Regions from separate parts of the Streptomyces sp. NPDC060028 genome, predicted to be linked through region 3. Evidence: riboswitches for the same ligand, from Rfam matches in the RefSeq annotation. Region 3 holds a riboswitch; each other region holds the start of a gene.
The links. A riboswitch is a leader RNA that binds a small molecule or an ion and turns the genes downstream of it on or off. The one in region 3 is predicted to bind thiamine pyrophosphate.

Region 1 (11,434 bases), on a different contig from region 3:
TTTGGGTACGGTTAGGTAAGCCTCACCGAATAGGGGATGGCTCGCACGACCATTCCGCTCAGGGAGGTGAACCGCGTGTACGTCTGCTCTTGCTTCGGGATCACCGACAAGCAGGTCGAGGACCACGCGGCCGCCGGGGCCTGCACCCCCCGGCAGATCGCCTCGGCCACCAAGGCCGGCACCGACTGCGGCTCCTGCGTGCGCACCATCCAGGGCCTCCTCGGCCGCGGGGCCTGCCCGCGCCGGGAACTGCTGGAGTCGGGCAATGCGGCGGCCGTGCTCGCCGCCGACCCGCTGGCCGCGGAGCCGGAGCCGGCGCTCGCCGAGGCCGCCTAGTCCCTGCTAGCTGGGCTGCTCGATGAGCTGCGCGATGTAGAGGGCTTCGCCGATGCTCGCGATGAGTTCCAGCTGGGTGTCGAGGTAGTCGATGTGGTGCTCCTCGTCCTCCAGGATCTCCTCGAACAGCCGCGCCGAGGTGACGTCGCCCTTGCCGCGCATGACCTCGATGCCCCGCTTGAGGCGGTCGATCGCCTCGACCTCGACCTGCCGGTCCGCCTGGAACATCTCCGTCAGGGTCTGGCCGACGCGCACGTGGAAGAGGCGCTGGTAGTTCGGCAGGCCGTCGAGCATCAGGATGCGCTCGGTGATCTTGTCCGCGTGCTTCATCTCATCGATGGACTCTTCACGCGTGTACTTGGCGAGCTTGGTCCAACCCTTGTTGTCCTGGATCCGGTAGTGGAGCCAGTACTGGTTGATCGCCGTGAGTTCGCCGGTCAGCTGCTCGTTCAGAAACTCAAGGACCTCGGGGTCGCCCTGCATCGCAGAGGCTCCTTCCAGGCAGTGTCAGCTAGTGACGGGGCAGATTGCGCGCATCCTTGCACCGCCGCCAGTGACAGTCCAGTAAGTACCTCCTTAGTGGGAGTTACCGTGACTTGCCCGAATCGGGCCGAAGCTGGTCACGACCACCCCGGCACGTCTGTCACCATGGAGCCATGGGTCAGCCGGAAAGCCGGGAATCTCCGGGGTCAGAGCAGCTGGAGCTCCCTCCCGGGCAGCGGTTGCAGAGGGGCTGGCCGGTCACCCATTACGGGCCCGTACCCAAGTTCAAGCCGGACCGCTGGGAGTTCCGGGTCTTCGGCGCGACGGCCGACGGCGAGAAGCACTGCTGGAACCACGAGGAGTTCACGGCCCTGCCGTTCGACTCGGTCGTGGCGGACCTGCACTGCGTGACGAAGTTCAGCATGACGGGTGCCGAGTGGGGTGGTGTGCTCACCCGCGGGATCCTCGACCTCGCACCGCCGTCCCCGCAGGCCACCCACGTCATGGTCTGGGCCGAGTACGGCTTCAGCTCCAACATGCGGCTGGCCGACTTCGCTTCGGAGCGGGCCCTCTTCGCCACCCACCAGGGCGGTGAACTGCTCACCGCCGAGCACGGTTTCCCGGTGCGGCTCGTGGTCCCGCACCTGTACGCCTGGAAGGGCCCCAAGTGGGTCCGGGGCATCGAGTACATGACCGCCGACCGGCGGGGCTTCTGGGAGGAGCGGGGCTACCACAACATCGGCGACCCCTGGCGCGAGCAGCGCTACTCGTACCAGGAGGAACCGGGGGAAGGCCCCGAGCTCTGAGCCCTCGGCTCGGCCCGGGCTCAGTGGTGGTACCGGTGGACGACCGCGTGGCCCTTGCCGCGGCCGATCATCCACTTGTTGACCGGGGTCGTGACGACGAACGCGAGCGCGAGTGAGACCGCGAGCGCGATCCAGAACAGCGGCTCCGAGAGCTGCGCGTCCATCGCGCCCGGCCACGCGGCGATCACGCCGTTGTCGATCAGCTCCATGACGGCGATCGAAAGGGTGTCCGCCGCCAGCGCCACCCGGACGGCCGTACGCAGGTCCACCCCGGCCGCCAGGATCCCGCGCAGGGTGAGGGCGTAACCGAAGAGGAACGCCAGGACGATCGCGAGGATCGTCGTGGGGAGGTTCCCCCAGCCCAGCGCGGTGCCGACGATCATGCCGAGCACTTCGCCGATGGCGCATCCGGTGAGGCAGTGCAGGGTGGCCCGCGCGGCCATGGCCCAGCTGACCCCGGCGGCGGCGTGCCGGTGCTGCTCGTGCTGCTCGTGCTGCTCGTGCTGCTCGTGATCCATGACTGCCCCCTGAGGGGAAACGCCGGATGGCGGTTCCGTCGACTTGACGGAACCGTATACCCCCCAGGGGTATTCCTCAACGGGTCACCGGAGGTCGCGCAGCTCCTTCAGCAGGGCCACGTCCGCCGCGTGCCCTTCCTTGCCGCCCGGTGTCTCGATGATCAGCGGGACGCCCTCCATCGCCGGATGCGTGAACAGCTCGGCGAAGGCCTCCCGCCCGATGTGGCCCTGGCCGATGTTCGCGTGCCGGTCCTTGTGGGCGCCCACGCCCTCCTTGGAGTCGTTCGCGTGCACCAGCTTCAGCCGGCCCTCGCCCACCGCCTCCACCAGCAGGTCCAGCGTCCGCTGCGCCCCGCCCGGCTCCGCCAGGTCGTGCCCCGCCGCGAAGATGTGGCACGTGTCCAGGCAGATCCCGAGCTTCGGGTGGTGGTCGAGCGCCTCGAAGTACGGGCCGAAGTCCCAGGTCCGCGAGCACAGCGAGGACCCCTGCCCCGCCGTGGACTCCAGCAGCAGGAACGGGTCGTCCTCGTGCGTCAGCTCGTCCAGCAGCGGCAGCATGTGCTCCCTGACCTGCGCGTACGCCGCCTCGCGCGGCCGGCCGCCGGTCGCCGAGCCGGTGTGCACGACCACCCCGAGCGCCCCGATCTCCCGGCCCCGGCGCAGCGAGTGCCGCAGCGACTCCACCGAATTCTCCACCGTCGCCTCGGTGTGCGAGCCGAAGTTGATCAGGTACGGGGCGTGCACGTACGCCGGCACGGACCCGGCCGCGCACTGCTCACGGAACAGCTCGTCCTGCGCCGGATTGCCGACCGGGGTGGCCCAGCCGCGCGGATTGGCGACGAAGACCTGCACGGCCTCGGCGCCCATCTCGCGGGCGTACGTCAGCCCGACCGAGGCGAGGCCGCCGGCGACGGGGACGTGCCCGCCCACTGGATTGCGTATCACGTGCGCTTACAGCCCCTTGGTCCTGATGGTGATGGCGGCGCCCTCGGGGGCGTTCTGGCCGCCCGGTACCGACTGGGAGTCCACGGTGTTGCTGAAGGAGAGGAAGGGCCGGTCCACCCTCACCTTGAAGCCCGCCGCCTCCAGCGCCTTGCGGGCCGCGTCCACGTCCTGGCCGGTCACGTCCGGCACCGGCAGCTGGCGCGGGCCCTTGGACACGGTCAGCGTCACCGTGTCACCGGTGGCGGCCTGGGTGCCGGCGCCGACCGACTGGCCGGCGACCGTACCCGCGGGGGAGGGGGAATTGACCTGCTCGGGGGCCGTGGCCACCTTCAGGCCGAGGCCCTCCAGGGCCGCGCGGGCCTGGTCCACGGGCTTGCCGGTCACGTTCGGGACCGGCACCGGCCGGCCCTTGCTGACCACGAGCGAGACCGCCGTGTCGGGGGCGCGCTTCTGGCCGCCCGCCGGGTCGGAGCCGATCACCGAGCCCTGGGCGACGTCCTGGCTGAAGGCCTGCGTGACGATCCCGGGGGCCAGCCCGGCCGCCGTCAGCTCGGCCCTGGCCGCCTCCAGCGGCTTGCCCTTGAGATCGGGCACCGAGATGACCTGGGGACCGCGGGAGACGGTGAGCACCACCGCGCCGTTGCCGCGGATGCGCTTGCCGCCCGGGGGATCGGTGTTCATCACCGTCCCGCGGTCGAAGGCGTCGCTGAACTTCCGGTCGACCCGTTTGACGCCCAGGCCCGAGGCGGACAGCTGGGCCTTGGCCTGCTCCTCGGTCTTGCCGAGCAGATTGGGGACCTTGGTGAACTGACCGGCACTGACGTACCAGACGCCCGTGCCGAGACCGAGGGCGAGCAGGACGCCCGCAATGACGAGCAGCGTGCCGCGGCGGGGGCGGCGCTGCCCGCGCGAGGCCGGGGCCAGCGGCAGGTCCTGGGCCGGCGGCACCGCCAGCCGGGACGTGTGGTGCACGGGCTGGTGCCGGTCCCCCACCGCGCGGGGGATCACGCTGGTGCGGTCCTCGGTGGCCGTCCGCTCCTCGGCCCGCGCCTGCGGCGGTACGGCGTCCAGCTCGGCGTCGCTGAGCTGGACGCGGGCGTCCATGGCCAGGCCGAGGAGGGCGGCGGCGTCGTACGGGCGCAGCTCGGGCTTGCGGGCGGTCGCGGTCGAGACGAGCTGATCGAGGGCGACGGGCAGCCCGGGGACGGCGGCCGACGGGGGCGGGACGTCCTCGTTGAGGTGCTGGAAGAGCACCTGGGCGGGGGAGCCGCCGGTGTGCGGCTTGGTGCCCGTCAGCATCTCGTACAGCACGACACCGCAGGCGTAGACGTCCACGCGGGTGTCGGTGACGCCGTTCTCGATCTGCTCGGGGGCGAGGTAGGAGACGGTGCCGAGGACGGAGCCCGTGGTGTGGGTGACGGAGTCCACGGACCGGACCAGCCCGAAGTCGGCCACCTTGACCCGGCCGTCGTCGCCGATCAGGACGTTCTCGGGCTTCATGTCCCGGTGCACGAACCCGGCCCGGTGCGCGGCGCCGAGCGCGGCGAGGACGGGCTCGAGGATGTCGAGCGCGGCGCGCGGCTGGAGCGCGCCGCGCTCGCGGAGCACGTCGCGCAGGGTGCAGCCGGAGACGTACTCCATGGCGAGGTACGTGTACGGGCCGTCCGTGCCCTGGTCGAAGACGGCCACCACGTTGGGGTGGGCGAGGCGGGCGACGGACTTGGCCTCCCGGATGAACCGGTCGACGAAGGCGGCGTCGGCGGCGAGGGCCGGATGCATGACCTTCAGCGCGAGGACGCGGTCCAGGCGGGTGTCGACGGCCCGGTAGACCGTGGCCATGCCGCCGGCCGCGATGCGGGCGTCGATGCGGTAGCGGCCGTCGAGCACGCGCCCGACGAGGGGGTCATCCAGGGTCGTATCCACCCGGCCGATTCTACGAGCGCGTCGCACCGCCTCGGTCCGGGCGGTCCGGCTTGCAGCTCAGCTGTGACGTCCGGGCCCCGCCGCGGGCCCCGCCGGGGTCAGAACGCCGGGCGCTCCGGGTCGAGGGCGGCGCGGCCCTCCGTCGGGGACGAGGCGGCCGCGAAACGGCGCTGGGGAATGCGGCCCGCGCGGTGCGCCAGCCGCCCCGCCGAGACGGCGTCCCGCATGGCCGCCGCCATCAGCACGGGGACCTGGGCCCGGGTGACGGCCGAGGCCAGCATGACCCCCGCACACCCCAGCTCCATCGCCAGGGCGGCGTCCGACGCCGTCCCGGCCCCGGCGTCCAGGATCACCGGAACACCGGCCCGCTCCACGATCAGCTCGAAGTTGTGCGGATTGCGGATCCCCATCCCCGAGCCGATGGGAGACCCGAGCGGCATGATCGCCGCGCAGCCCACGTCCTCCAGCTTGCGGGCGAGGACCGGGTCGTCGTTCGTGTACGGCAGCACCGTGAAGCCCTCGTCGACCAGGATCTCCGCCGCGTCCAGCAGCTCGACCCCGTCCGGCAGGAGCGTCCGCTCGTCCGCGACGACCTCCAGTTTGACCCAGTCCGTACCCAGCGCTTCCCGCGCCAGCCGAGCCGTCAGCACGGCCTCGCCCGCCGTGAAACAGCCCGCGGTGTTCGGCAGGACCGCGATGTCCAGCTTCGCGAGGACGGAGAGGACGGATCCCTGGACCGTGGGGTCCAGGCGGCGCATCGCCACCGTGGTCAGCTCCGTACCGGAGGCGATCAGTGCCCGTTCCAGGACGTCCAGGCTCGGGGCCCCGCCCGTACCCATGATCAGGCGGGAGGAGAAGGTGCGGCCGCCCAGCAGGAAAGCGTCGTCAGCCATGCCGCTCAACCCCCCTGGACCGCGGTGAGGATCTCGACCCGGTCGCCGTCGCCCACCGGTGTGGCGGGCCACTGCCCGCGCGGCACCACGGTCTCGTTGAGCGCGGCCGCGACCCCGGACGGGGCGGTGGTCAGGGCGGCGACCACCGTGTCGAGCGTGGTCCCGGCGGCGACCTGGCGCGCCTCGCCGTTGACCGAGACGGAGACGGAGATGGTCATGCGTACGACTCCTGGGGCGTGAGGGCGAAACGGCGCGGGGTGAAGGGGCGCGCGATCTCCGGCAGTTCGCCGGTGGTCAGCAGCTCCGCCATGACGTCCCCGGTGAGCGGGGTCAGCAGCACCCCGTTGCGGTAGTGCCCGGTGGCCAGGTGCAGGCCCGGCAGTTCGGTCGGACCGAGCAGCGGCGCGTTGTCGGGCGAGCCCGGCCGCAGCCCCGCCCGGGTCTCGGTGAGCGGGAGTTCGGTGATGCCGGGCACCAGCTCGTGGGCGTCGCGCAGGAGCTCGTAGACCCCGCCGGCGGTGACGGTGGTGTCCCAGCCGAGTTCCTCGCTGGTGGCGCCGATGACCAGCTCGCCGTTCTCGCGCGGGACCAGGTAGACGTGGCTGCCCCGCACGACGGCGCGTACGGTCCGCGACAGGAACGGCGCATGGGCGGCCGGCACGGTCAGGCGCAGCACCTGGCCCTTGACCGGCCGTACGGGAGCCACCACCTGCGGCGGTACGCCCGCGAGCCGGCCGCTGAGCGACCCCGCGGCCAGCACCACCTGGTCGGCGAGCAGCTCCGTACCGTCGTCGAGCCGCGCCCCGCGGGCCCGGTCGGCGGCGGTGAGCAGTCGCTCCGCGGCCGCCCGGTGGATGCTCACGCCGGCCCGCTCGCAGGCGGCCAGCAGCGCCGCCGCCAGCCGGCGCGGGTCCACCTGGTGGTCCCCGTCCACGCGCAGTCCGCCGCGGACACCGGGGGCCAGCATCGGCTCCAGGCGGCGGCACTCGCGCCCGGTCAGCCACTGCGACTCCAGCCCGCAGCGGCGCTGCAGTGCGTGCAGCTCGCGCAGGTGGAGGCGGTCGTCCGCGTCGAGCGCCACGGCGAGGGTCCCGCAGGCCCGGTAGCCGATGTCCAGCCCGCCGCTCGCGTCGGCGAGTTCGGCGGCGAACTGCGGATAGCGGGCGGCCGAGGCGAGGTTCAGCCCGAGCAGGGTCTCCTCGCCGTAGTGGAGCTCGGTGACGGCGGCGAGCATGCCCGCCGCGACCTGGGCGGCGCCGCCGCCGGGCGCCGGATCGGCGAGCGCGGTGCGCAGACCCGTACCGGCCGCCCGCCAGGCCGTGACGAGGCCGATGATCCCGCCCCCGATGACGAGGACGTCGTATCCCGGTTCCGGGCTTCTTCGAGATGAGTGCATGGGCGTCCAGCCCCTCCCTTCGCCGGCATGACCCGGATCAGGTTCGTACGGTCGGAGGCCGGCCAGCCTCCCTCTCAGCCCGGTGCGCCCGGACTCCCGCGATAGGTACGGTGGCCAGACTAACCCCGCCGCCGACGGCCGGGTAAGGCTGCCTCCCTGACCCGGCCCGATCGGCGAGACACCCCCTAATGTGGGCGGCGTGAGCGACCAGACGGAAGAGACTGACAGCGGCGTCGTCATAGTGGGCGCCGGAATGGCGGGGGTGCAGACGGCGGTTGCCCTGCGCGAACAGGGCTTCACCGGCCCCGTCACCCTGCTGGGCGCCGAGCCCCACCAGCCCTACGACCGGCCCCCGCTCTCCAAGGCGGTGCTGCTCGGCAAGGCCGAGGACTCGGCGTTCGACATCGACTTCGAGGCGCTCGGCATCGAGCTGCGGCTGGGGACGACGGTCACCGGGCTGCGGGCCGCCGAGCGCCTGCTCGACACCGAGAGGGGCCCGGTCCCGTACGGGGTGCTCGTGCTGGCGACCGGCGCCGAACCGGTGACCCTGCCCGGCACGGAGGGCGTCCCCGGGGTGCACCTGCTGCGCACCCTGGACGACGCGGCCCGGCTGAAGCCCGTACTGGCCTCGGCGCCGGCGATCGTCGTCGTCGGGGCGGGCTGGATCGGCGCCGAGTTCGCCACGGCCGCGCGCGAGGCGGGCTGCGCCGTGACCGTGGTGGAGGCGGCCGACCGGGTCCTCGCGGGAGCGCTGCCGGCCGAGGTCGCGGCCCCGATGGCGCACTGGTACGCGCAGGCCGGGGCCGAACTGGTCACCGGCGCGAAGGTGGCCTCCGTGGAGTCCGGCCGGGTGCTGCTCGCGGACGGCCGGGAGCTGGCGGCCGGCGCGGTGGTCGTGGGCATCGGCGCCCGGCCGGCGACGGCGTGGCTGGCGGGGTCGGGCATCGAGCGGGGCGCGGACGGCTCGGTGACGGCGGACGCCCACCTGCGGACCTCCCTGCCCGGGGTGTACGCGGTCGGCGACTGCGCGTCCTTCCCGTCGGGGCGGTACGGGGCCCGGCTGCTCGTGCATCACTGGGACAACGCGCTGCAGGGCCCCCGGGTCGTCGCGGCGAACATCCTGGCCGGGGAGCCCGTACGGGTCTACGACCCGGTGCCGTATTTCTGGTCGGAGCAGTTCGGGCGGTTCGTGCAGTACGCCGGCCACCACGCCGGGGCCGACGCGATGCTGTGGCGCGGCGATCCGGCGGAGCCGGCGTGGTCGGTGTGCTGGGTACGGGAGGGCGCGCTGGTGGCGGTGCTGGCGGTGGGCCGCCCGCGCGACCTGGCCCAGGGCCGCAAGCTGATCGAATCGGCGACCCCGGTCGACCCGGCCAAGGTCGCCGACCCCGCCGTCCCCCTCAAGTCGGCGACCGCGTAGTCACCCGGAAGGAGCCGCGAGGGGCCGTGAGTGGGCCGGGAGAGGGCCGTGAGAGGGCCGGGACAGGGCCGGGAGAGAGCCGGGGGAACCCGGACGGGGCGGCTCGGGTACCGGGGGCGAGTCCGAGATGGCAGGCTTGTGCCCGTGACCGAGATTGACGCAAAGATCGACGCCCTTGTCCCCGCCTGGCTCTACCTCCCCGACATCGCGGAGATGCTCGACATCGAAGTGACCCGGGTCCGCCAGATGGTCAAGGAAGGTCAGCTGCTCGCCGTGCGCCGCGGCGAGAACCGCTCCCTGCAGGTACCCGCTCCCTTCATCGACGGCGACAAGGTCGTCAAGGGCCTGGTCGGCCTGCTGACCGTGCTCCGCGACGACGGCTTCTCCGACGCGGAGATCCTGGAGTGGATGTTCACCGCGGACCCGACCCTGCCCGGCACCCCCGCCCAGGCGCTGAGCGAGAATCGCGGCACGGAGGTGAAGCGCCGCGCTCAGGCGCTCGCCCTCTGAGCGCTCCGAGCGCTCCGAGCTGAGACACGATCCAACCGCGGTGTACGGGCCGGGCGGCTGCGCCGTCCGCCCGTACACCGCGTACCGCTTACCACCCGGGGGTACCCATGTCCGCGAACGCCCAGCTGTCCGACGCGCGGCTCTATCTGTGCACGGACGCCCGCAAGCGGCAGGGCGACCTCCCCGAGTTCCTCGACGCGGTCCTCGCCGGCGGCGTGGACATCGTCCAGCTCCGCGACAAGGGCATGGAGGCCGGCGAGGAGCTGGAGCACCTCCAGGTCTTCGCGGACGCGGCCCGCCGGCACGGCAGGCTGCTCGCGGTCAACGACCGCGCCGACGTCGCGCACGCCATCGACTCCGACGTACTGCACCTCGGTCAGGGCGACATCCCCGTCCCCGCCGCCCGCGCCGTCCTCGGCCCGGCCGTGCTGATCGGCCGGTCCTGCCACGCGCAGTCCGAGGTCGATGCCGCCGTCGCCGAGCCGGGCGTGGACTACTTCTGCACCGGCCCCTGCTGGCCGACCCCCACCAAGCCCGGACGGCACGCCCCCGGCCTCGACCTCGTCCGGTACACCGCCTCGCTGGCGCAGGACCGGCCCTGGTTCGCCATCGGCGGGATCGACGGTACGAATCTGGACGAGGTCCTCGACGCCGGCGCCACCCGTGTCGTCGTCGTCCGCGCCCTCACCGAGGCCTCCGACCCGGGCGCGGCCGCGGCCGACCTCGCCAAGCGGGTCCGCGCCCGCGTCAGTGGCTGAGTGTCCAAAAACGTGTCCAAGGGATGGACCGGGCTTCGGTGTCCGCCAGGCCGCGTCTAACCTGCCCGTATGGCCCTTGGCACCTCCTCCACCTGGTCGGATCGCGCACACACGGTCCGCGACCTCCTCGCGTCCGGGCGCTCCTACTCCTTCGAGTTCTGGGCCCCCAAGACGGAGAAGGGCGAGCGCAACCTCTGGAACGCGCTGCGCCGGGTCGAGGCGGTGTCCCCGAGCTTCGTCTCCGTCACGTACGGAGCCGGCGGCTCCACCCGCGGCGGCACCGTCCGGGCGACCGAGCAGATCGCCTCCGACACCACCCTGACCCCGGTCGCGCACCTCACCGCCGTGGACCACTCGGTCGCCGAGCTGCGCAATGTGATCGGCCAGTTCGCCGACGCAGGCATCCGGAACATGCTCGTCGTGCGCGGAGACCCGCCGGGCGACCCGATGGGCGAGTGGGTGGCGCACCCCGAGGGTGTCCACTACGCCGCCGACCTGGTGCGCCTGGTCAAGGAGTCGGGTGACTTCTGCGTCGGCGTCGCGGCCTTCCCCGAGATGCACCCGCGCTCCGACGACTGGGACACGGACATCCGGCACTTCGTGGACAAGTGCCGTGCGGGCGCCGACTATGCGATCACCCAGATGTTCTTCGATCCGCAGAATTATCTGCGGCTGCGCGACAGCGCCGAAAAGGCGGGCTGCGAAACCCCGATCATCCCCGAGGTCATGCCTGTTGTGGCCATCAAGCAGCTCGACCGGCTGCCACAACTCAGCAACGCAGTCTTCCCCGCAGACGTGAAAGAACGCATGCTCGCCGTCAAGGACGATCCGGCCGCTGTACGCTCCATTGGCATCGAGTTCGCCACGGAGTTCTGCGCGCGGCTGCTGTCCGAGGGTGTCCCGGGGCTGCACTTCATCACGCTGAACAATTCCACGGCGACTCTCGAGATCTACGAGAATCTGGGTCTGCACCAGCGGGCCTGATCGGCCGGCCCCCGTTTCCTGGGCGGTCCGCCGTACCGAGAGGGGCCATGCATGGGAATGACGGTCCTCTACATCGCGTTCGGTTTCGTCGCGTTGTGGCTGCTTGCCGAGGTCCTGATGCAGTACAAGGCCCGGCTGCGCTGGCGCCTGCTCGCCTTCGCCGGCTTCCTCGGCGTCGTCGCGGGCGTGGTGCTGCCGTCCGTGCTCGTCATCGCGGCCGGCGCGGCCGCGTTCGCCATGGGCCAGATCCTGGTGACGCTCTCCTTCCGCAAGGGCTTCGAGGCCGGCTGGGCGCTGCGCCGCGGCGGTGTGCCCGTCGCGGCGCCGCCGACCCGGCGGCGCCGGGCCGCGGGCGGTCCGCGTCCGCAGCCCGCGCTGCGGGTCACCGCGCTCGAGTACGGGTCCGAGGACGCGCCCCAGGACGGATCCGCGGCCGAGCAGCAGGCCACCGGCGCCCCCGAC
Region 2 (5,427 bases), on a different contig from region 3:
CCCGCCGGGCCGCCACCGCTCACTGAAAGCCGTCCGCGATCAGTCGGCGAGCGGGAGGTAGACCCGGTTGCCGGCGGCGGCGAACTCGGCGGACTTCTCCGCCATGCCCGCCTGGATCTCCTCGGCCTTCAGGTCTCCGCCGTGCTCACGACGGATGTCCTGGGAAATCTTCATCGAGCAGAACTTCGGCCCGCACATGGAGCAGAAGTGCGCGGTCTTGGCCGGCTCGGCCGGGAGCGTCTCGTCGTGGAACGCGCGGGCCGTGTCCGGGTCGAGGGCCAGGTTGAACTGGTCCTCCCAGCGGAACTCGAACCGCGCGTCCGACAGCGCGTCGTCCCACTCCTGGGCGCCCGGGTGGCCCTTGGCCAGGTCTGCGGCGTGCGCGGCGATCTTGTACGTGATGACGCCGGTCTTCACGTCGTCGCGGTTCGGCAGGCCCAGGTGCTCCTTGGGCGTGACGTAGCAGAGCATCGCGGTGCCCCACCAGGCGATCATCGCGGCGCCGATGCCCGAGGTGATGTGGTCGTAGGCGGGCGCGACGTCCGTGGTCAGCGGGCCGAGCGTGTAGAACGGCGCCTCCTCGCAGATCTCCTGCTGGAGGTCGATGTTCTCCTTGATCTTGTGCATCGGGACGTGGCCCGGGCCCTCGATCATCGTCTGCACGTTGTGGCGCTTGGCGATCGTGTTGAGCTCGCCCAGCGTCTTCAGCTCGGCGAACTGCGCGGCGTCGTTGGCGTCCGCGATGGAGCCGGGGCGCAGGCCGTCACCGAGCGAGTACGTGACGTCGTACGCCGCGAGGATCTCGCAGAGCTCCTCGAAGTTCGTGTAGAGGAAGTTCTCCTTGTGGTGCGCCAGGCACCACGCGGCCATGATCGAGCCGCCGCGCGAGACGATCCCGGTCTTGCGGCGGGCCGTCAGCGGCACGTACGGGAGCAGCACGCCGGCGTGGACCGTCATGTAGTCGACGCCCTGCTCGGCCTGCTCGATGACCGTGTCCTTGTAGATCTCCCAGGTCAGGTCCTCGGCCCGGCCGTCGACCTTCTCCAGCGCCTGGTAGAGCGGCACGGTGCCGATCGGCACGGGCGAGTTGCGCAGCACCCACTCGCGGGTGGTGTGGATGTTGCGGCCGGTCGAGAGGTCCATGACCGTGTCGGCGCCCCACTTGGTCGCCCACGTCATCTTGTCGACCTCCTCCTCGATCGAGGAGGTGACCGCGGAGTTGCCGATGTTGGCGTTGACCTTCACCAGGAAGCGCTTGCCGATGATCATCGGCTCGATCTCCGGGTGGTTCACGTTCGCGGGAAGCACCGCGCGGCCTGCGGCGATCTCCTCGCGGACGACCTCGGGGGAGACGTTCTCGCGGATGGCGACGTACTCCATCTCCGGGGTGATCTCGCCCCGGCGGGCGTACGCGAGCTGCGTGACGGCGGCGCCGCCACGGCCCCGGCGGGGCTGGCGCGGGCGGCCCGGGAAGACCGCGTCGAGGTTCTTGAGGCCACCGCGGGGCGAGGTGTGCTTGATGCCGTCGTCCTCGGGGCGCACGGGGCGGCCCGCGTACTCCTCGGTGTCGCCGCGGCCGATGATCCAGTTCTCGCGCAGGGGCGCCAGGCCCCGGCGGACGTCGGTCTCGATCTGCGGATCGGTGTACGGCCCGGACGTGTCGTAGAGCGTGACGTCCTTGCCGTTGGTGAGGTGGACCTGGCGGACCGGCACCCGGATGTCCGGGCGGGAGCCCGCCAGGTATCCCTTGTGCCAGCCGGGCTGGCGCTCGGTCTGGCCGTCGGCGTCCTGGCTGACGGCAGGCGTGCGTGCGTCCTGAATGGTCATGAGACCTGATCTCCCTACGCCGGCATTACCCGGTAACAGGTTCGGCGGTCGACGCAGCCTCTTCCCGTACGCATTTCCCGCGCGTACGGTGATCAGCGCCCTCTCAGCCCGGTGCTCCGAGCTCCCGCGTTGTGCAAAGGTGCCCCCACGCTAGCGTCATGTGTGGCGTGCTGAACAGTGGGCCCCCTCATCTGTTGCGATGATCTGCTGGTGACGTCCTTGCCTCAGACCCCCACCGAGCCCACTGACCCCACGGCTCATCCAGGTCACGCCGACCATGCGCATGCGGGCCCCGGGCACGCGCACGGACATTCCCACGGCCACGGCCCGGCGGCCCCGGTCTCGAAGCACCTGCGCAAGGTCATCGCGGCCGTGCTGATCCCCTTCACCGCCGCCGTCTTCATCGGCATGGTGGTGCTCTGGCCGGGCGGCGCCCCCGCCCACGAGCGCTCCGGCGTGGGCTTCGACCGCCAGACCCAGCAGGGCAAGGTCGTCTCGCTGGCGCAGGTCGACTGCAAATCGGTCAACGCCTCGCAGGTACCGCCCACCGGCGACACCTCCACGCCCGAGGGGCGCGAGGCGCAGGCCGCGCAGACCGGCGAGTGCAAGAAGGCCACCGTCGAGGTCGCCACCGGACCGGACGAGGGCCGCACTTTCGTGGAGATCGTCCAGCCGGGCGCGCCACGGCAGTTGAAGGACGGTCAGGAAGTGGTGGTCGCGTACGCGCCGGACGCCCCCCGGGACCTCCAGTACTCCGTGATCGACGTGAACCGCAAGCTCCCGATGGCGCTGTTGGCCGGCATCTTCGCCGTGGCCGTCGTCCTGGTCGGCCGGATGCGCGGGCTGTTCGCACTCATCGCGCTCGTCGTCAGCTTCGCCGTGCTGACCCTCTTCATCCTCCCGGCGATCCTGCAGGGCTCGAACCCGCTGGTCGTCGCGGTCGTCGGGGCCAGCGCCATCATGCTGATCGCGCTCTACATGTGCCACGGGCTCACGGCGCGTACGTCGGTCGCCGTCCTGGGCACGCTCGTCTCGCTGTTGCTGATCGGCCTGCTGGGTTCGCTGTTCATCGACTGGGCGTTCCTCAGCGGCAACACCGACGACAACACCGGGCTGATCCACGGGCTCTACCCGAGCATCGACATGAGCGGTTTGCTGCTCGCGGGAGTGATCATCGGATCGCTGGGCGTGCTCGATGACGTGACGGTCACCCAGACCTCGGCGGTCTGGGAACTCCACCAGGCCGACCCGGCGATGGGCCCCCGTGGTTTGTACCGGGCGGCCATCCGGATCGGGCGGGACCACATCGCCTCGGTGGTCAACACCCTGGTTCTGGCCTACGCGGGTGCCGCGCTGCCGCTGCTGCTGCTCTTCTCGATCGCGAACAGCAGCATGGGTTCCGTGGCCAACAGCGAGTTGGTTGCCGAGGAGATCGTACGAACGCTCGTGGGCTCGATCGGACTGGTGGCCTCGGTACCGGTGACAACGGCGCTGGCCGCACTGGTGGTTTCTGCCGACCGACCGGGATCCCCGGGTGGCGCGGCGACTTCGGGGCCGGCCCGCGGCGGCCGGGGCCGGCGTCGCAAGCGCTGAATGAGGTGGTTCCCGCTGCGTGGACCGGCGGCACGGCTGGTCAGGCCGTACGCACCGCCTGTCATGCGGGAGCGGCAAGTCGGTGCGTTCAGCGCGTCGGCACGCTGAGCCGGTGTGGGGTGCGTCCGGCGGTCAGCCCGCGTTCTGCTCGTTCTGCCGGGACGCGGCCAGGATCTTGCCGAGCTCCTCGTCCAGGTTCTCCTCGAAGTCGCCCAGGTTTCGTTCCTGACCGAGCGGAACCAGTCGATCGGTACGGTCGAGGAACGCGACGAGCGGCGCCGCGCTGGCACGGAACAGTGCCCGGTCGGCCCCGACCTGGAGCCGAATGTGGACGTCCGACAGCTCATCCGGATCGGTGGGGGCGATGTGCACATCGCCGTCACCGCACGGCTTGTTGATGCCGTCCAGCAGTAGTTCCCGTCCGAACGCCCATGTCACGGGCGCATCTCCGGGCAAGTGGAAGGTCAGGCGGATTGCGTAGGGGTCACGAGCGTCGTACCGGAGCTCCACCGGGATCCGGAACGAGAGCTCCTCGGAAACGAGGAAGCTCATCATGACCTCTGCCTGTACCGACTCGCGCATGCGTACCCCGCTGTTGTGGAAGTGGCCAGGAATGATCCCCCAGGGCCCTCTTGACAAGAGTGGTGGAAGCGCCAGCAGATCACAAGGAGTGAGTTTTCAGATACTGATAGAGAACGAGAGGGTGCTCAACAGCGCGCCTACTTCACTCCGTAGCCGATCGACCGCATAGAGCAATCGGTCTTCTTGGTGCAGGGGAAGGGAAATCGCCATGGTTGCGGCGATATCGCCGGCGGTGATCGGAATTGCCGCACACACCGTGCCCAACGCATACTCCTGACGCTCCGTAACCGGCTGCATCCGGCCCATCGCTCCGATGCGCTCCTCCAGGGTCCGCATATCGGCCACTGTGTACGGGGTGACCGCCTCGACGGGGTGCCGGTCGAAGTGGTCCTTGCGCGTCTTCTCGTCGAGCTGACCCAGCAGGCACTGCCCGACGGCGTGCGCGTGACCGGTCGCACGGAAATCAGCCGACTCTTCGCAGGCCGGGTGTGCCGGGGTGTCCGATACGCCCACGACCTCGATCTCACCCTCGCGGTAGACCGCGAAGTAGACGGGCGCCCCGACCGCGTCGCGGAAGTGCGCGAGGGAGTCGAGGATCATGCCGCGACGTTTCTGCTGGAGCCCGCCACCGGCCAGCCGCCCCGCAGCGTCGCCCAGGACGAACACACCGCTCTCCCGGCGCAGGTAACCCTCGTGGGTCAGGGTGCGCAACAGGTGGTACGCGGTGGGAAGCGGGAGCCCGGCCTCGCGCGCCAGTTGCTTCGCAGGAGCTCCCTCGCTGTGGGAACCCGCCGCTTCGAGCAGCCTCAGCGCCCTTTGCACCGAACCGATCAGAGTCGGCACACCGGCATTGTGAACGGGAGACAAAGCTCACCCCCAGGCGTGGCGGCAGGCCGTGGGGGCCCGCCCTGCGGGGGCCGCCCCCGCGCGTGCCGTGGCTCCTGGGGGTCATGCTCGGTGAATTGCTGTACATCACCGCAGGTCAGGGCGGCGTTACCGGCTTTCGGTACCCAGGTGGCGGCACAGATTGCCACTCTATCCGCCGATTCCCGCAGTGTGAGCGGTTTGGCGTGTCACGTTCCCTCACCTGGGTTAATCCGATCACCGGCCGGCTTGCGCCGTTCTACCACTCGCCGGAAGAGGACTTCGAGCTCCTGCCGCTGAACTTCTTCACGAGGAAGACCAGACCGCCGACCAGGGCGGCGAAGAGCAGCACCTTGAAGACGATTCCGATCAGCGCGGCCAGCACGCTGGTGATCACACCGCCGAAGACGAAGAGCACCAGCAGCGGAACGGCGACCCACTTAACCCACCAAGGCATGCCTGCGAACGTCTCTCGGATGCCGTCCATGTCCTCAACCTCTTCCTCGTCTGTGACTTCCTGCTTTCGATGCTAGGAGGCCACGGACGCCGGCGGAGGGCCGC
Region 3 (11,434 bases):
CGTACGCGCTGGACAACAAGAAGTCCGTCCAGAAGGTTCTGGACGAGGCCGGTGTCACCCTGAAGCGCTTCAGCCGCATCAAGGTCGGCATCTGAGTCCGTCCGTACGCGACGGACACCGGACCCCGGTAGGGTCTGAGGCAGTCGTCCGCGCTCGCGCAGGGCGACCGCAGATCTGACGAGGAGGCCATTGCCGTAGAGGGAACCGCAAGGACCCACCGGCAATGGCCTTCTTCGTATGTGCACGAGGAGATCTCCATGAATCAGGGCGTGGACCCCCACACCGCATCCGACGACAAGAGCGACCAGGACAAGAAGGGCCGCCGCTTCATGCTGAAGCTGTCGGGCGAGGCCTTCTCCGGCGGCGGAGGACTCGGTGTCGATCCCGACGTCGTCCACGCCATCGCGCGTGAGATCGCCGCGGTGGTCCGCGACGGCGCGGAGATCGCCATCGTGATCGGCGGCGGCAACTTCTTCCGCGGCGCCGAACTCCAGCAGCGCGGCATGGACCGGGCCCGGTCCGACTACATGGGCATGCTCGGCACCGTCATGAACTGCCTCGCTCTCCAGGACTTCCTGGAGAAGGAGGGCATCGACTCGCGCGTCCAGACGGCCATCACCATGGGCCAGGTCGCGGAGCCGTACATCCCGCTGCGTGCCGTGCGCCACCTGGAGAAGGGCCGCGTCGTGATCTTCGGCGCGGGCATGGGCATGCCCTACTTCTCCACCGACACCACGGCCGCCCAGCGCGCCCTGGAGATCGACGCCGAGGCCCTGCTCATGGGCAAGAACGGCGTCGACGGGGTCTACGACTCCGACCCGAAGAAGAACCCGGAAGCGGTGAAGTTCGACGCGCTGGAGTACGGCGAGGTGCTCTCCCGTGACCTCAAGGTCGCCGACGCCACCGCCATCACCCTGTGCCGCGACAACAGGCTGCCGATCCTGGTCTTCGAACTGCTCGCCGAGGGCAACATCGCCCGCGCCGTCAAGGGTGAGAAGATCGGCACGCTCGTGAGCGACCAGGGCACCCGGGCCTGAGCCCACCGCTGCCGGGCCGCGCCCTGCCGGGCCGAGCCCGTCCCGCCCGCCCGAACCATCCGTATCTGACATGCAGGAGCACGTGGTGACCGAAGAGATCCTCCTCGAGGCCGAGGAGAAGATGGAAAAGGCCGTCGTCGTCGCCAAGGAAGACTTCGCCGCGATTCGCACCGGCCGTGCGCACCCGGCGATGTTCAACAAGATCGTGGCGGAGTACTACGGCGCCATCACGCCCATCAACCAGCTCGCATCGTTCTCGGTGCCCGAGCCGCGCATGGCCATCGTGACCCCGTTCGACAAGAGCGCGCTGCGCAACATCGAGCAGGCCATCCGCGACTCCGACCTGGGCGTCAACCCCAGCAACGACGGCAGCATCATCCGGGTGACCTTCCCCGAGCTGACGCAGGAGCGCCGCAAGGAGTACGTCAAGGTCGCGCGCACCAAGGCCGAGGACTCCAAGGTCTCGATCCGCGCCGTCCGCCGCAAGGCCAAGGACACCCTCGACAAGCTCGTCAAGGACAAGGAGGCCGGCGAGGACGAGGTGCGCCGCGCCGAGAAGGAGCTCGACGACACCACCGCGAGGTACGTCGCGCAGGTGGACGAGCTGCTCAAGCACAAGGAAGCCGAGCTCCTCGAGGTCTGATGAACGACTCTCCCTGGGCCGCGGAGCCGGTCGCGGCGGGTCCCGCATACGATGCGCTGGTGGGCCCGCAGACTCGGCCCATGCCCATCGTGCCCGATGCCGCCGGCCGTGACTTCGACGACCGGGAAGCACGCGATCGGGGGGCCGCCGCTGACGGCGGCCCCCCGTTCCGCGCCGAGATGCCGCCGCAGGAGCCCATGCCCAGCCCCCCGCCTCCGCCTTCGCAGGCACCGCAGGACGCCTCGCCCCCGCCGCCGAAGAAGCGTGCCGGGCGGGATCTGCGTGCCGCCATAGGGGTCGGCGTCGGCCTCGGCGCGGTGATCTTCGCCTCGCTGTTCGTCGTCAAGGCGGTCTTCGTCGGCGTCATCGTCGTCGCGGTCGTCGTGGGCCTGTGGGAGCTGACCTCACGGCTCCAGGAGAAAAAGGGCATCAAGGCGCCGCTGGTCCCGCTCGCGGTCGGCGGCGCGGCGATGGTCATCGCCGGATACGTCCGGGGGCCCGAGGGCGCCTGGGTGGCCATGGCCCTGACCGCGCTGGCGGTGCTGGTCTGGCGGATGACCGAGCCGCCCGAGGACTACCTCAAGGACGTCACGGCGGGCGTCTTCGCGGCGTTCTACGTGCCCTTCCTGGCCACGTTCGTCGCGATGCTGCTCACCGCCGACGACGGTCCGCAGCGGGTGGTCACCTTCCTGGTCCTGACCGTGGTCAGCGATACCGGGGCGTACGCGGTGGGCTGGCGCTTCGGCAAGACCAAGCTCGCCCCGCGCATCAGCCCCGGCAAGACCCGCGAGGGCCTGTTCGGAGCGGTGGCCTTCGCCATGGTCGCGGGCGCGCTGTGCATGGAGTTCATGATCGACGGAGGTGCCTGGTGGCAGGGCCTGCTGCTGGGCCTCGCCGTCGCGGTCAGCGCCACGCTGGGTGACCTCGGCGAGTCGATGATCAAGCGGGACCTGGGCATCAAGGACATGGGCACGCTGCTGCCGGGCCACGGCGGCATCATGGACCGCCTCGACTCGCTCCTGCCGACCGCACCGGTGGTGTGGCTGCTGCTGGCGGCGTTCGTCGGCACCGGCTGACCTGCGGGAAGGCGCCCGTACAGGCCGGGCGGTTACTCTTGAAAGGCGCGCTGCTTCTGCGGCGCGCCTTTCGTCTTACAAGGAGTACCTGCCATGGCCCGCCCCGTTCCGGGAGAGCTCACCTTCGTCGCACCGCGCGGAGCCAAGAAGCCGCCCCGGCACCTCGCCGACCTCACTCCCGAGGAGCGCCGCGAGGCGGTCGCCGCGATCGGTGAGAAGCCGTTCCGGGCCAAGCAGCTCTCTCAGCACTACTTCTCCCGGTACGCGCACGACCCGGCGCAGTGGACCGACATCCCGGCGGGCTCCCGCGAGAAGCTCCAGCAGGAGCTGCTGCCGGACCTGATGTCCGTCCTGCGGCACATCTCGTGCGACGAGGACACCACCCGCAAGACCCTGTGGAAGCTGCACGACGGCACGCTCGTCGAGTCCGTGCTGATGCGCTACCCCGACCGGGTCACCATGTGCATCTCCTCGCAGGCCGGCTGCGGCATGAACTGCCCGTTCTGCGCCACCGGCCAGGCCGGCCTCGACCGCAACCTCTCCACGGCCGAGATCGTGCACCAGATCGTCGACGGCATGCGCGCCCTGCGCGACGGCGAGGTCCCCGGCGGACCGGCCCGGCTGTCGAACATCGTCTTCATGGGCATGGGCGAGCCGCTCGCCAACTACAACCGCGTCGTCGGCGCCATCCGCCGCCTCACCGACCCCGAGCCCGACGGCCTGGGCCTGTCCCAGCGCGGGATCACCGTCTCCACCGTCGGTCTGGTCCCGGCCATGCTGCGGTTCGCCGACGAGGGCTTCAAGTGCCGCCTCGCCGTCTCGCTGCACGCGCCGGACGACGAGCTGCGCGACACGCTGGTCCCCGTGAACACCCGCTGGAACGTCCGCGAGGTGCTCGGCGCGGCCTGGGAGTACGCGGAGAAGTCCGGCCGCCGGATCTCCATCGAGTACGCCCTGATCCGCGACATCAACGACCAGGCCTGGCGGGGCGACCTGCTCGGCAAGCTCCTCAAGGGCAAGCGCGTACACGTCAACCTCATCCCGCTGAACCCGACCCCGGGCTCGAAGTGGACCGCCTCGCGCCCCGAGGACGAGAAGGCCTTCGTGGAGGCCATCGCCCGCCACGGCGTGCCGGTGACCGTACGGGACACCCGTGGCCAGGAGATCGACGGCGCGTGCGGACAGCTCGCCGCCTCCGAGCGATAGATTCCGGGATTCCGGTCAAGAATGCTCGTATTCGGCCACGAGGTACCCTGTGGCCGAACCAATTTCATATTCCGACAGGGGAGCGCCACAGCGCTGAGAGTGCGGTAACCGTCATCCGCAGACCCTCTGAACCTCGCCCCGGTCATTCGGGGTAGGAAGTTCGGTCATCACTCAAGCTGTTGCGCCCTGCCCGGCGGCCGCTCCCAGAGCGCCGGGCAGGGCCGCGTCTTCTCCTGGTCATCCAGGAGGAATCACCAGTGAGCACCACCAAGAAGATCGCGGGCGCCCTGCTCGCGACCGCGCTGGGCGTCACCACGCTCAGCGCCTGCGGCGATGCCGGGGACAAGTCCGCCGGCGGCGCCGGCGAGGCCCCGAAGTCCAAGACCGTCACCCTCGTCTCCCACGACTCCTTCAACGTGACCGAGTCGCTCCTCAAGGAGTTCGAGCAGCAGAGCGGCTACACCGTCAAGGTGCTGAAGTCCGGGGACGCGGGCGCCGCGCTGAACCAGGAGATCCTCACCAAGGGCTCCCCGCGCGGCGACGTCTTCTTCGGGGTCGACAACACCCTCCTCTCGCGCGCCCTCGACAACGGCATCTTCACGCCGTACGAGGCCAAGGGCCTGGGCGAGGTCAAGCCGGAGTACGTGCTCGACAAGGAGCACCGGGTCACCCCGGTCGACTCCGGCGACATCTGCGTCAACTACGACAAGGCGTACTTCGCCGACAAGAAGATCGCCCCGCCGCAGACGCTGGACGACCTGATCAAGCCGGAGTACAAGAACCTGCTGGTCACCGAGAACGCCGCGACCTCCTCGCCCGGCCTCGGCTTCCTCCTCGCCTCCGTCGGCAAGTACGGCGACGAAGGCTGGAAGGACTACTGGAGCAAGCTCAAGGCCAATGGCGTGGAGGTCGTCGACGGCTGGGAGCAGGCCTACAACGAGCGCTTCTCCGGTTCCGCGGGCGGCAAGAAGGCCAAGGGCGACCGCCCGCTGGTCGTCTCGTACGCCTCCAGCCCGCCGGTCGAGGTGCTCTACGGCGAGCCGCAGCCGGCCGAGGCCCCCACGGGCGTGGCCACCGGCACCTGCTTCCGCCAGGTCGAGTTCGCCGGCCTGCTCAAGGGCGCGAAGAACGAGGAGGGCGGCAAGGCCCTGCTGGACTTCCTGATCGGCAAGAAGTTCCAGGAGGACATGCCCCTCCAGATGTTCGTGAACCCGGTCGTCAAGGACGCCAAGCTGCCCGAGCTGTTCACCAAGCACGGTGTCGTGATCGAGCAGCCGCAGACGGTCGCCCCGGACACCATCGCGAAGAACCGTGAGCAGTGGGTCAAGACATGGTCCGCGCTCGTCGTGAAGTAGTACCGGTGAGCAGTGCTCCGAAGGAGAGCGCGCGGTCCACGGCCGTCAGGCTGAGCCTGATGGCCGTGCCGCTCGTCTTCTTCGGACTGTTCTTCGCCTACCCCGTGGCCGCGATCGTCGGCCGCGGGCTGAAGACGGACACGGGCTGGCAGTTCGGCCGGGTCGGCGAGGTGCTGGCCCGGCCGGACATCGCCGACGTGCTCTGGTTCACCACCTGGCAGGCGCTCGCGTCGACCGCGCTCACGCTCCTGATCGCACTCCCCGGCGCGTACGTCTTCGCGCGCTTCGAGTTCCCCGGCAAGCAGCTGCTGCGGGCCGTGGTGACCGTGCCGTTCGTGCTGCCGACCGTGGTGGTCGGCACCGCCTTCCTGGCCCTCGTGGGGCGGGGCGGACTGCTGGACGAGCTGTGGGGGATCCGGCTCGACACCACGGTCTGGGCGATCCTGCTCGCGCACGTCTTCTTCAACTACGCCGTGGTCGTACGGACGGTCGGCGGGCTCTGGGCGCAGCTCGACCCGCGCCAGGAGGAGGCCGCCAGGGTCCTGGGCGCCGGGCGGTTCGCGGCCTGGCGACGGGTGACGCTGCCCGCGCTGGCCCCGGCGGTGGCGGCCGCCTCGCTGATGGTCTTCCTGTTCACCTTCACCTCCTTCGGCGTCGTGCAGATCCTGGGCGGCCCCTCGTACTCCACCCTGGAGGTGGAGGTCTACCGGCAGACGGCGCAGCTCCTGGACCTGCCGACGGCCGCGGTCCTGACGATGGTGCAGTTCGCGGCCATCGGGGCCGTCCTCGCCGTGCACGCCCGGACCGTGCGCAAGCGGGAGACCGCCCTGCGGCTCGTGGACCCGGGGCGCACCGCGCACCGGCCCCGCGGGCTCGCGCAGCGCGGCCTGCTCGGCGCGGTGCTGCTCACGGTGGCGCTGCTGATCGTGCTGCCGCTGGGCGTACTGGTGGAACGATCCTTCGACGCGCCCGGCGGGTACGGGTTCGGCTTCTACCGGGCGCTCCAGGACGTGGGCGCGGGCGGCGGAACCTTCCTGGTGCCGCCGATGGAGGCGATCTGGAACTCCCTGCAATACGCGCTGGCCGCCACCGCCATCGCCCTGGTGATCGGCGGACTCGCGGCCGCGGCGCTGACCCGGCGGGGCGGCCGGTTCGTGCGCGGTTTCGACGCGCTGCTGATGCTCCCGCTCGGGGTCTCGGCGGTGACCGTGGGCTTCGGGTTCCTGATCACCCTGGACGAGCCGCCGCTGGACCTGCGGACCTCGTGGATCCTGGTGCCGCTGGCGCAGGCCCTGGTGGGCGTCCCGTTCGTCGTACGGACCATGCTGCCGGTGCTGCGCGCGGTGGACGGGCGGCTGCGGGAGGCGGCTGCCGTGCTCGGCGCGTCCCCGCTGCGGGCGTGGCGGGAGGTGGACCTGCCGCTGGTGCGGCGGGCGCTGCTGATCGCCGCCGGGTTCGCCTTCGCGGTGTCGCTGGGCGAGTTCGGGGCGACCGTCTTCATCGCCCGGCCGGACCACCCGACGCTGCCGGTGGCCGTCGCGCGGCTGCTGGGGCGGGCGGGGGAGATGAACTACGGGCAGGCGATGGCCCTGAGCACGATTCTGATGCTGGTGTGCGCGGTGTCCCTGCTGGTGCTGGAGCGACTGCGACCCGACAAGACCTCGGGAGAGTTCTGATGACGCTGCTTCGACTGGAAGGGGTGTCGGTCCGCTTCGGCGAGCGCGCGGTCGTCGACTCCGTGGACCTGGAGGTCGACGAGCACGAGACGGTCTGCGTGCTGGGGCCGAGCGGCAGCGGAAAGTCGACGCTGCTGCGGGTCGTCGCCGGGCTCCAGCCGGTCGCCGAAGGCCGGGTCCTGCTGGGCGGCGCGGACCAGGCGGGCGTGCCCGTGCACCGGCGCGGGGTCGGCCTGATGTTCCAGGACGGCCAGCTCTTCCCGCACCGGGACGTGGCCGGGAACGTCGCGTTCGGCCTGCGGATGCGCGGTTCCTCGAAGGGCGCGTACGAGTCCCAGGTCGCGGAGCTGCTGGAGTTGGTCGGGCTCCCCGGAGCCCAGGGCCGGGCGGTGGCCTCGCTGTCCGGGGGCGAGCAGCAGCGGGTGGCGCTGGCGCGGGCGCTGGCCCCCTCACCGCGGCTGCTGATGCTCGACGAGCCGCTGGGACAGCTGGACCGGGGGCTGCGCGAGCGGCTGGTCGTGGAGCTCCAAGGGCTGTTCTCCCGGCTGGGGACCACCGTGCTGGCCGTCACGCACGACCAGGGGGAGGCGTTCGCGCTGGCCGACCGGGTGGTGGTGATGCGGGACGGGCGGATCGCCCAGGCGGGGACCCCGCTGGAGGTGTGGCAGCGGCCGGCGTCCGAGTTCGTGGCGCGGTTCCTGGGCTTCGAGAACGTGGTCCCGGCGACGGTGTCGGGCGGGGCCGCCGCGACGGCCTGGGGCAAGGTCCCGGTGCCGGCCGGGTCGCCGCAGGGGGAGCGGCTGATCCTGATCCGGCCGACGGGCGTGGTGCTCGCCGCGGCCGGCCTGGGCTGCGAGGTGGTCTCGCGCACCTTCCGCGGCACGCACGTCGCACTGCTGCTGCGCCCGGAGGCGGGCCCGGCGCTGGAGGCCGAGTGCGAGCTGGCCGGTGCGCCGGCCGTGGGGGAGCGGGTCGCGGTCGCGTTCACCCCGTCCGAAGTGGTCGTACTCCCCGGAACCGTCTAGTGCTGTGACCGGAAAGGTTCACCGGGGCGCGCCGCCCGGCACGGCACCTCGCCGCGTTGTCGGACCGCGCAAGTACGTCCAGTACGAGACGCGGTCCTCCGCCTTGCGATGCACCGCACCGGACACCGCGACCCGGCAAACCTTCCCGGCCACAGCACTAGTGCAGTTACCCTCCGCCCGTGGACAACGAGCTGAGGCGCACGCTGGGGGTGTTCGATGCGGTCGTCGTCGGGCTCGGCGCGATGGTCGGGGCCGGGATCTTCGCCGCGCTCGCCCCGGCGGCCCATGCGGCGGGCAGCGCGGGCGGTGTGCTCCTCACGGCCCTGGCCGTGGCGGCCGTGGTGGCCTGCTGCAACGCGCTCTCCTCGGCGCGGCTCGCCGCCCGGTACCCCTCCTCCGGCGGCACCTACGTGTACGGGCGGGAGCGGTTGGGCCCCTTCTGGGGCTACTTGGCCGGCTGGGGCTTCGTCATCGGCAAGACCGCCTCTTGCGCGGCCATGGCACTCACCGTCGGGGCGTACGCATGGCCCGGGCAGCAGCGTGCCGTGGCCGTCGCGGCGGTGGTGGCGCTGACCGCCGCAAGTTACGGCGGTGTCCAGAGGACCGCCCGGATCGCCCGGGTGATCGTGGCGGCGGTACTGGCCGTACTGGCCGGGGTCGTGGTGGCGTGCCTGTCCTGCGGCGCGGCGGACGCCGGGCGCCTGGGCGGCGCGGACGGGATCGGCGGCAGCGGGCTGCTGCAGGCGGCCGGGCTGCTGTTCTTCGCCTTCGCGGGCTACGCCCGGATCACCACCCTGGGCGAGGAGGTGCGCGATCCGCAGCGCACGATCCCGCGGGCGGTGCCCCTCGCCCTCGGGATCGCCCTGCTCGTGTACGCCGCGGTCGCGGTGGCGGCGCTCTCGGTGCTCGGCGCCGACGGCCTGGCGCAGTCGTCGGCCCCGCTGGCCGACGCGGTACGGGCGGCCGGCCGGCCCGCAATGGCCCCCGTGGTGCGGGTCGGGGCGGCCCTGGCAGCGCTGGGCTCGCTGCTCGCCCTGGTGCTCGGGGTGTCGCGCACGGTCCTGGCGATGGCCCGCGACGGCCATCTCCCCCGCACGCTGGCGGCCGTACACCCGCGGCGCCAGGTTCCGCACCACGCGGAGCCGGCGGTGGGCGCGGTGGTGGCGGTGCTCGCGGCCACCACCGATCTGCGGGGCGCGATCGGTTTCTCTTCCTTCGGGGTGCTGGTCTACTACGCGATCGCCAATGCCTCCGCGTGGACTCTCGATTCAGGTGTCAAGGACCGGGCCGTGGCAGCGGTCGGGCTGTCCGGCTGTGCGGTGCTGGCCTGCGCGCTACCCGCCACCTCGGTGGTCCCGGGCGCGGCGGTACTGGCCGCGGGCGCGCTCGCCTACGCCGTGCGCGGGCGGTTCACGCCCGGGGTCTGAAGCCGGCCCAGCGCGTCAGCGGCGCCGGCAGGGGCGCTTCGTGGTCCGGCGTGCGATGACGGTCATGGGGTGCGACCTGCTTCGGCAACTGCTCGTTCTCCTTCATGCACACATAGTGACCGACCCCACTGACAATCGCCCTGACCTGGGCTTTCCACCCGTCCGGCACTACGCTGCGGCGATGCACTCACTGCCCCGTCGCGCCCGCACCGCCATAGGTGTGCTGGCCCTCGCGCTCGTCGCCGTCGTCGCCTGGCAGCTTTGGAAGCAGTCGGGGCAGGGCGACTTCGCCTCGGATCCCGACCCGTGCGCGCTCGTGTCGACGCAGACGGTCAGGCGGCTGGTCCCGGTGGAACCGGAGCCGGAGGAGAAGCGGGCCATGGCGTACTGCACGTGGGCCCCGGCGAAGGCCTCCGGCGGCGGCCCGCCGGCCGTGCAGGTGCAGGTGACGCGCCTGCGGCTGGACGAGGCGCACACCAGCTTCCTGCGCACGAGGGCGGAGCCCGGGGGGAAGGCGGGTCCGATGACGACGGATCTGACGGACTTCGGGGACGAGGCCTTCCTCCGCTATCACTACATGGCCGGGAGCAACGGGGGCGTCGAGGTCGTCTTCCGCCGGAGCAACGTGGTGGTCTCGGTCCGGTACTCCCGCGCCGACGGCGACTCCGAGAAGGCCGACGCGGGCGCCATGGCCGCGGCCGCCGAGGCCGCGGACAGGCTCGGCCGGGAGAAGTAGGAGCGGCCGCCCGGACGGGAAGCGGCCGCACGCACACGCCGAAGGCCGGCCCACCGGAAGGGCGGACCGGCCTCGACGGGACGGTGTGCAGGGGCCTGCGGCCGTCGGCCGTACGGGCGCTCAGCGCGAAGCGAACGGCGCGTCCGTCGGGACGATCTCGCGGCCGAGCGGGAGCAGCGACAGCGGGACCATCTTGAAGTTGGCGATGCCGAACGGGATGCCGATGATCGTCACGCACAGTGCGAGGCCGGTGATGATGTGGCCCAGGGCCAGCCACCAGCCCGCGAGGATCAGCCACAGCACGTTGCCGACGCAGGACGGCGCGCCCGCGTCGCGCCGCTCGACCGTGGTGTAGCCGAAGGGCCACAGGGCGTACACCGCGATGCGGAAGGCGGCGATCCCGAAGGGGATGCCGATGATGGTGATGCAGAGCAGCACGCCCGCCAGGCAGTAGGCCAGGAACAGCCAGATGCCGCTCAGGACGAGCCAGATGATGTTCAGGATTGTTTTCACTGCCTGCGGCCTGCCATCTGTTCGAGCCGGGCGATGCGCTCGGCCATCGGAGGGTGGGTGGAGAACATCTTCGAGAGGCCCTCACCCGGCCTGAACGGGTTGGCGATCATCATGTGGCTCGCTGTCTCCAGTCGGGGCTCGGGCGGCAGCGGTAGCTGCTTGGTGCCCGCGTCCAGCTTGCGCAGGGCGCTGGCCAGGGCCAGCGGGTCCCCGGTGAGCTGGGCTCCGGAGGCGTCCGCCTCGTACTCGCGCGAGCGGCTGATCGCGAGCTGGATCACGGACGCGGCCAGCGGCCCCAGGATCATGACCAGCAGCATGCCGAGGAAGCCGGGGCGCTCGTCGTCGTTCGACCGGCCGATCGGGATCAGCCAGGCGAAGTTCACCAGAAACATGATCACGGAGGCAAGGGCCCCCGCCACCGATGAGATCAGGATGTCGCGGTTGTAGACGTGGCTCAACTCGTGGCCGATGACTCCGCGCAGCTCGCGCTCGTCGAGGATGCGCAGGATGCCCTCGGTGCAGCACACCGCGGCGTTGCGCGGATTGCGGCCGGTGGCGAACGCATTGGGCGCCTCGGTCGGGGAGATGTAGAGCCGGGGCATGGGCTGGCGCGCGGAGGTGGAGAGCTCGCGCACCATGCGGTACAGCTCGGGGGCCTCGAACTCGCTGACGGGGCGGGCGCGCATCGCGCGTAGAGCCAGCTTGTCGCTGTTCCAGTACGCGTACGCATTCGTCCCGAG

Region 1: another riboswitch for thiamine pyrophosphate. It lies ahead of thiO (glycine oxidase ThiO); the one in region 3 lies ahead of ACFWBF_RS00630 (thiamine ABC transporter substrate binding subunit).
Region 2: another riboswitch for thiamine pyrophosphate. It lies ahead of thiC (phosphomethylpyrimidine synthase ThiC); the one in region 3 lies ahead of ACFWBF_RS00630 (thiamine ABC transporter substrate binding subunit).

Annotation. Positions count from the first base shown of each region.
Region 1 covers NZ_JBHWVJ010000097.1:57-11,490, forward strand. The annotation lists gene ACFWBF_RS32175 (bacterioferritin-associated ferredoxin) at 37-336, shown strand; gene bfr (bacterioferritin) at 343-819, opposite strand; gene ACFWBF_RS32185 (sulfite oxidase-like oxidoreductase) at 993-1,625, shown strand; gene ACFWBF_RS32190 (DUF4396 domain-containing protein) at 1,646-2,143, opposite strand; gene ACFWBF_RS32195 (deoxyribonuclease IV) at 2,228-3,085, opposite strand; gene pknB (Stk1 family PASTA domain-containing Ser/Thr kinase) at 3,095-5,011, opposite strand; gene ACFWBF_RS32205 (thiazole synthase) at 5,110-5,904, opposite strand; gene thiS (sulfur carrier protein ThiS) at 5,910-6,122, opposite strand; gene thiO (glycine oxidase ThiO) at 6,119-7,300, opposite strand; TPP riboswitch at 7,298-7,410, opposite strand; gene ACFWBF_RS32220 (NAD(P)/FAD-dependent oxidoreductase) at 7,500-8,720, shown strand; gene ACFWBF_RS32225 (Rv2175c family DNA-binding protein) at 8,865-9,230, shown strand; gene thiE (thiamine phosphate synthase) at 9,338-9,988, shown strand; gene metF (methylenetetrahydrofolate reductase [NAD(P)H]) at 10,058-10,972, shown strand; gene ACFWBF_RS32240 (hypothetical protein) at 11,024-11,434, shown strand, end outside.
Region 2 covers NZ_JBHWVJ010000122.1:12,999-18,425, reverse strand. The annotation lists gene thiC (phosphomethylpyrimidine synthase ThiC) at 40-1,827, opposite strand; TPP riboswitch at 1,822-1,965, opposite strand; gene ACFWBF_RS34800 (YibE/F family protein) at 2,005-3,420, shown strand; gene ACFWBF_RS34795 (SsgA family sporulation/cell division regulator) at 3,553-4,002, opposite strand; gene ACFWBF_RS34790 (IclR family transcriptional regulator) at 4,099-4,845, opposite strand; gene ACFWBF_RS34785 (DUF5326 family protein) at 5,126-5,353, opposite strand.
Region 3 covers NZ_JBHWVJ010000001.1:120,974-132,407, reverse strand. The annotation lists gene tsf (translation elongation factor Ts) at 1-95, shown strand, start outside; gene pyrH (UMP kinase) at 258-1,037, shown strand; gene frr (ribosome recycling factor) at 1,123-1,680, shown strand; gene ACFWBF_RS00640 (phosphatidate cytidylyltransferase) at 1,680-2,756, shown strand; gene rlmN (23S rRNA (adenine(2503)-C(2))-methyltransferase RlmN) at 2,850-3,962, shown strand; TPP riboswitch at 4,029-4,138, shown strand; gene ACFWBF_RS00630 (thiamine ABC transporter substrate binding subunit) at 4,220-5,317, shown strand; gene ACFWBF_RS00625 (ABC transporter permease) at 5,377-6,993, shown strand; gene ACFWBF_RS00620 (ABC transporter ATP-binding protein) at 6,993-8,018, shown strand; gene ACFWBF_RS00615 (APC family permease) at 8,198-9,445, shown strand; gene ACFWBF_RS00610 (hypothetical protein) at 9,429-9,551, opposite strand; gene ACFWBF_RS00605 (hypothetical protein) at 9,627-10,181, shown strand; gene ACFWBF_RS00600 (YccF domain-containing protein) at 10,302-10,694, opposite strand; gene htpX (zinc metalloprotease HtpX) at 10,691-11,434, opposite strand, start outside.